Regions from separate parts of the Veillonella sp. S13054-11 genome, predicted to be linked through region 2. Evidence: riboswitches for the same ligand, from Rfam matches in the RefSeq annotation. Region 2 holds a riboswitch; the other holds the start of a gene.
The links. A riboswitch is a leader RNA that binds a small molecule or an ion and turns the genes downstream of it on or off. The one in region 2 is predicted to bind thiamine pyrophosphate.
Positions count from the first base shown of each region.

Region 1: another riboswitch for thiamine pyrophosphate. It lies ahead of thiC (phosphomethylpyrimidine synthase ThiC); the one in region 2 lies ahead of cytX (putative hydroxymethylpyrimidine transporter CytX).

Region 1 is NZ_PPCY01000007.1:28,362-32,132, forward strand. It holds gene VPHSUH08_RS07180 (thiazole synthase) at 1-248, opposite strand, end outside; gene thiS (sulfur carrier protein ThiS) at 250-447, opposite strand; gene thiC (phosphomethylpyrimidine synthase ThiC) at 471-1,775, opposite strand; TPP riboswitch at 1,854-1,961, opposite strand; gene VPHSUH08_RS07195 (ATP-dependent Clp protease ATP-binding subunit) at 2,039-3,771, opposite strand, start outside.
Region 2 is NZ_PPCY01000004.1:293,754-297,524, reverse strand. It holds gene thiW (energy coupling factor transporter S component ThiW) at 1-454, opposite strand, end outside; TPP riboswitch at 519-613, opposite strand; TPP riboswitch at 695-800, shown strand; gene cytX (putative hydroxymethylpyrimidine transporter CytX) at 853-2,037, shown strand; gene VPHSUH08_RS05225 (ATP-binding cassette domain-containing protein) at 2,021-2,647, opposite strand; gene modB (molybdate ABC transporter permease subunit) at 2,656-3,324, opposite strand; gene modA (molybdate ABC transporter substrate-binding protein) at 3,563-3,771, opposite strand, start outside.

The DNA of each region.
Region 1 (3,771 bases), on a different contig from region 2:
ATGCGTATAGCCTCGTCTGCATTTCTAGCACCCGATGTATTCGGTAATAAATGCATTCTATCGGGGATATAGTTTATTATATCCTCCTCGCTTTGTGTTGTACCTACTCGCCTAAGAGCAACTGTCACAATATCTGATTGTGATGCTACTAATGCATCATGCATCAAATTATAGGATGCATATTTCCCTGTCCCCACTAACAAGCGACTAGAAAATGTTGTATTACCTACAGTAAATGAATCCAACATATCAACCACCTCCTACAAAGCTAACGATTTCTAATCTATCAGCAGCCGTTAATTTAGTGGTTGTATACGTTTCCTTACTAAGAATCTCGCCATTAAGCTCAACTACAAAGTGTTTACCGGCATACCCTAATTCATTAAGAACCAAATGAAGTTGCTCGTTTGAAACCTGCTTTGGCTCTCCATTAACAATTAAATCCATAGTGACCTCCCATATGAAAAAGCTTATAAAATATCAATATATTCTTCTTGTAAAGCTTTATTCATACTGCGTACAGCACAAAACTTGCCACACATCGAACAGGTTTCACCATGATCTTCCTCCGGTGCTCTACTTTCACGAATAGAACGAGCCCGTTCCGAATCAAGGGCACAAGCATATTGTGACTCCCAATCGAGAACTTGACGTGCCTTAGCCATAGTGTCATCTATATCTCTTGCATTAGGAATACCACGAGCAATATCTGCAGCATGCGCCGCTATTTTGAAAGCCATAATTCCGTCTTTTACATCATCTGCATTTGGTAAGGCTAAATGTTCCGCTGGTGTAACGTAGCATAAGAAGGACGCACCATGCATACCCGCTACAGCGCCACCAATAGCAGCCGTAATATGGTCATAGCCTGGAGCAATATCTGTGACGAGCGGTCCCAATACATAGAATGGCGCTCCATCACATAAAGATTCTTGAACTTCCATATTCATTTGTATTTGATGTAAAGGTACATGCCCAGGTCCTTCAATCATAGCTTGTACACCATATTGTTTCGCTCGTTTTGCCAATTCACCAAGCCTTACAAGCTCTTCAATTTGGCACACATCAGTTGCATCCGCCAAGCAACCTGGACGACAAGCATCACCTAAAGACAACGTAACATCATATTCTTTGCAAATCTTTAAGATTTCATCAAAGTATTCGTAGAATGGATTTTCATGACCTGTCATGCTCATCCACGCAAATACCAAACTGCCTCCGCGACTAACAATATTAAGCAACCGTTTATGATTCTTGATTTGATCTATTGTTTTTCTCGTAATACCACTGTGGATAGTAATAAAATCTACACCATCTTGAGCGTGTAATCGGATAGTGTCCAAGAAGTCTTGAGCCGTTAATTCACCCAAATCTTTTTGATGATGAATAACACTATCATAGATAGGCACCGTACCAATCATTACTGGCGATGTCTCGATTAATTTACGTCTAAAAATACGAGTATCACCATGAGTTGAAAGGTCCATGATCGACTCTGCTCCAAGTCGAATGGCTCGATTAACCTTTTCAATTTCACTATCATAATCAGTAACGTCTTTCGATGTACCTAAATTAACATTAACTTTCGTTCTAAGACGCTTACCAATCCCCTCTGGCGAAATGCTAGTATGTTGCTTGTTACAAGGAATAACAACCTTTCCTGCTGCCACTAGTGAACGTAATACGTCTTCATCCATACATTCTTTTTCCGCGACAACTTTCATTTCCTTCGTAACTACACCAGCCACAGCCGATTCCAATTGTGTCATAAACATTTTTACATCCTCCTATATAAAAGACATATATAGTTAGGTATGCAAAAACGGGTATCGAACAAAATGATCGATACCCGTATTAAGTATTAGCGTGCTTCCTACGCGGGCATGATCCCGATCAGGTATAAAGGTCAGGTGCTCGCAGCCCTTTCTCAGCCTATATAATAGGCTCCCTTGCATACTCACTATATAATTATGCTATTAATATTACTACTTTATTCAGATTTGTCAAATGATTATTCCGACACTTATACGTCTATTGTTTATTTCTCAGCCTTATCTTGGTCTTTACTATCATCGAAATCTGCTTTTTCAGAGATTGCAATGTGTCCATCCTTAACATCAGCAAGCAAGTGTTTTACATCGATATTATCCAAGTAGAAATCTGTTACATTATCTCGGATTTCAGATTCCACAACACGGCGTAACGGACGAGCGCCCATAGTTTTATCATACCCTTGTTCCATCAACAATTCTTTAGCTGCATCAGTTACATCAAGAGTAATGTCTTTCTTAGCCAAAGTCTTATTAACTTGATCGAGCATTAAATCTACGATTTTTTTCAAATCTTCTTTGCTTAATTGATTGAACTCGATAACTGCGTTGAAACGGTTCAAGAACTCTGGACGGAAGAATGGCGCGATGCGTTCCATTACATCTACTTTATTTTCATCATCACTGTCATTACCATAACCGAAACCTGCATTGGATGTAGCGATGATAACAGTATTTTTAAAGTTTACTGTGTTACCTTGACCATCTGTTAAGCGACCATCGTCCAATACTTGTAAAAGTAATGTAATAACTTGAGGGTCTGCTTTTTCGATTTCATCGAATAATACGATGGAATAAGGATTACGACGTACGCGTTCAGTCAATGTATTAGAGTTATCTTCATAACCAACATAACCAGCTGTAGCGCCGATTAATTTAGATACGGCTGTGCGATCACTATATTCGGACATATCCAAGCGAATGATTGCATCTTTGTTACCAAACATATCTAAAGCTAATTGTTTAGCTAATTCTGTTTTACCTACGCCAGTAGGACCTACGAATAAGAAGCTACCGATTGGACGGTTACCTTCGTCAAAGCCTGCACGGTTACGACGAATTGCTTTAGATACAGCTTCTACTGCTTTATCTTGACCAATTACATGAGCTTCTAAACGAGATTTCATGTCTTTCAAGCGTTCGATATCGGATGCTCCCATTTGAGATACAGGGATACCTGTCATTCTTTCAACGGCTTCTGCTACATCGTTAACCTTAGCCACTACCTTTTGATTTTCTGTATGGTTATCAAGCTCTGCTTGTAACTTTTGAATACGCATTTTTTCATTAATCGCAGATTCATAGTCTTCTTTTTGAGCATATTCCTCTTGTTTTGCTTTAGCATCTGCAATATCGGCTTCCAATGTTTTAATATCTGTTACAGGATGTTGAGATGCCAAGTGAGCTGCTGTTACATCGATTAAGTCGATAGCTTTATCAGGCAAGCTACGTTGTGGAATATATTGTACGGAATAATCTACAGCTGCTTTCAACACCGCATCTGGCAATTCAATATTATGATGCGCTTCGTACAATGGACGAATGCCTTGTAAGATTTTGAAAGTATCCTCTGCAGATGGCGCATTTACCTTGACTTCATTAAAACGACGAGCGAGAGCCGCGTTTTTCATGATTGTATTACGGTATTCATCTTGTGTTGTAGCACCAATAACAGTCATTTCACCACGAGACAAAGCAGGTTTTAAGATATCTGCCAAGCCTTTGGACCCTTGACCATCACCTGTGGAACCAGCACCCAAAATTTGGTGAATTTCATCGAAGAACAAAATAATATTGCCAGCGGCTTTTACCTCTTTAATAAGGTTTTGAATATTTTCTTCGAAAGAACCACGGTATTGAGTACCAGCTTCCAATCCGGAAATATCAATGGAAATGATTTCTTTATTTTTAATAGCTGCTGGAACATCACCATTTACAATAG
Region 2 (3,771 bases):
GACGAGATAAGATTTGTAATACCACGAAGCCAATACAAGCACCTGCAACAGAGCTCATGGAGAAGGATGTAATCAAAGTCAACAACGCCAACGGTTTACCTAGTAGGAAGTTAGCAATTGGATAACTTACAAGAGCACCAATAAGCCCTGTACCTATGATTTCGCCAAGAGCTGCCGCCCAGATGGCATTGTATTTCTTATATAGATACGCAGATAACCAAGCGCCAATCATACTGCCTGGAAAGGCTAAGGGAGAACCTAGCGCTAGTACATTACGTAAGCAAGAGGTACTAAAGGCGGCACCTACAGAGAATCTCGCCCCAACTATAACGGCTAAGATCACATTTATCATATGTTGAAATGGAAAAATTCGGGCCGGGCCAATGGGAATCGACGTAGTTGATAAGACGACACCTAAGGCTACACATATACTAGCAATAATCAGTTTTTTCATAATACCTCCAACTAAATAAAAAATGAGACCACCTCAAATGGAATGGTCTCGTAATAATTTAGTATTATGTTTCACTCCACTTCCCTACGCCAGTATTATCTGGATCAGGTCTAGGGTTTTGAATGGTCAATCTCAGCAAAAGCACCCCTAGTGGCAATATATATTTATACTCTAGTTATAACATCATTATACAATCTATGCAACAAAAGAATTGACGGTTCCCGCACCACCTCGTATAATGAAACCATAATGGGGTGCTCACAAGAGTGGGCTGAGAGTAAGCTAATGCTTTAACCCATAACCTGATTTGGATAATGCCAACGTAGGGAACATAGAGGATTAATAGCCGAGTTCCTGTGAGCTCGGCTTTTTCTATGACTTCCTGGCAAGGAGGACGTATGAAAGATACACACATCACACAACCACAGTTCGCCATGATATGGTTTGGTGCCGCCCTATCTATAGCGGAGATCATGACCGGTACCTATCTAGCACCCTTAGGCCTCACTCAAGGACTATATGCCATCATCTTAGGCCATATCATCGGCGGTATTCTGCTCTTTGGAGCAGGACTCATCGGTGGCCGTTTGCGGCAAGGCAGTATGAACACGACAGCCTTTAGCTTTGGTCCCTTAGGGGCAAAGGGCTTTGCCTTTTTAAATATGATCCAACTAATCGGTTGGACTAGTATCATGATTTACGATGCTATGCTTGCCTTACAAGAGCTGGCGCCCCTATCTCCTATGATTTGGACTATTGCTATTGGGGCGCTCGTCATTTTATGGCTCTTCATCGGTCTCCACAATACAGGCTATATTCAAGCTATCGTATCTGTTTTATTACTAGGCCTCACACTCTACATGGGAGTTCACATGATTTCTCAATGGCCTAGTGACAGTAGCTTCATGACTAATGGCAATATGAGCTTTATAGCAGCCCTTGAGCTATCAATCGCTATGCCACTGTCTTGGCTACCTCTCATCAGTGATTATACTCGTGAAAGCAAAAGCCCTTTCTCCGCATCACTAACAAGTGCTGCCATCTACACCGTAACGAGTGTCGCCATGTACACCTTGGGCCTTAGCGCAGCTATCTTTGGCGGTGGCGACTCCATTATTACCATCATGATGAACGCGGGCCTCGGTCTTGCAGGACTCATCGTCATCATCTTCTCAACAGTAACTACGACCTTTATGGACGCTTACTCAGCAGGTGTATCTAGTACGACCATCTATAATGGAGCATCTAGTAAAGGCATAGCGGTTATTGTAACCATTGTCGGCACCATTGCAGCCATCCTATATCCAATGGACGATATTACAGACTTTCTATACCTTATCGGCTCTGTATTTGCGCCAATGATTGCCATCTTATTGGCAGACTATTTTGTCAACCGCCAGCAAGTACAAACGCTATCGGCTTATCTAATTCGTGGGCTGATTTGGGCTGTATCTGTAGGTTTATACCATTATATGTTGCATAGTGAAAGCTCTATAGGTGCAACATTACCAGCCTTTGCAATAGCATTTATCGTAACAACCATCGTGGGATTCATAAGCAAAACTGCTAACGCCTTACTATGAGCCCATCTTCACAAGTCCAGTGCCGATCTCCAACCATTTCGGCTTCGCTTTCATCATGGGTAACCCATATACATGGCACATCCCATTCGCGAATAATAGAAACAAGATCCTCTCGAACATGCTTACGTAAATTCCAGTCTAGTGCAGATAATGGTTCATCAAGAAGCAAGATGGTTGGTTTAGAGTAAAGAGCACGCCCCAATGCAACGCGTTGCTGCTCACCACCAGACAAGCTACCTGCTTTCGTTTTACGATATTTCTCAAGGCCTAAGCGTTTTAATAAGCTGTCACACATCTCTGACGTGCCTCGTTTACTATAGGTAATATTATGTTCCACCGATAAATGTGGAAATACGATATTACCTTGTGGCATATAGCCAACTTGACGTTCTTGAGCAGGTACCCAGATTTTTTTGTCGCGATCAACCCATATAGTTTCATTATATTGAATGCTACCTGTAGTCGGTTTCACAAGCCCTGCAATGCACTTAATGAAAGTACTTTTACCACTGCCGGATTGGCCTGTTAATACTGTGATACCAGAAGGAAGTACACCATCGGCTTTCACAGTCACAGAAGGTCTCGCTACAGTAAAGGAAAATGTAATCATCGGACCTCCTAATTATTATCAATATGGCGGAACAAGGACCCCTTTGTGATGAGGTGAATCCCACTCAACAATGCCAATGTGAGCACACAAATATAAATAACTAATTCAAAGGCATCCATGTACTGCCCTGCCTCTACATAGGAGTAAATAGCTAATGGCATGGTACGTGTTACCTTTGGAATATTACCGGCAATCAAGATTGTGGCACCGAACTCGCCCATAGCTCGACAAAATGCTAAAATACTGCCCGTCAAAATGCCTTTCCAAGCGAGTGGTACAGAAATAGTAAAAAAGATACGTAACTCTGAAGCACCCAATGTGCGCGCTACGTCCTCCATATTATGATCGACAGATTGTAATGTAGAACGCACCGTCTGATAAAATAATGGAAACGCAATAACTGAAGATGCTACCACCGCACCAGATGCGGCAAACACAACGCTCATACCATGCGTCTCAAGCCATGCACCAAAGGCATAGCCTGGCGTAAACACCATGAGAAGAGCAAAGCCAACAACAACTGGTGGCAATACAAGCGGCAAGGTAATAAGTGCATCAATAATAGCCATGCCACTCCATTTACAGCGATTCATCCAATAACATGCGGCTAAACCACTTACAATCACTATGATAAGAGCTATACTTGCTACCCATAGTGATAGCCATAATGGGCTCATGTCACGCCCCCTTTCTATACACAACAACTTTAAAATATTTGCGGTATCCATTAATTCTAAAATATTTTTCAATAAGATTTATGTCCTAAATCATATGCTAGATTATTAATCAGTCCTCACTCATCACTACAAATGAGTAAAAAGGAGCATACAGTTAAAAATAATTTTATTAGTAATACCGATAATATCTCTATTGTATCATAAGAAAACGCTAGCCCTGAAAGCTAGCGTTTTACTCTTATTTAGAAGTAGAGAAACCGTATTTTTCTAACACTTTTTGGCCTTCTGGGCTCATTACGTATTGGTAGAAGTCTTTTGCCAACGCGTTGTCATATTTTTTGATAATACCGATTGGATAGATAACTGGATCATGGGAGTCAGCCGGTGTTACAGCAGAGATTTCAACTGCATCGCCCGCTGCAATAGCATCAGTTTTGTAGATGAAAC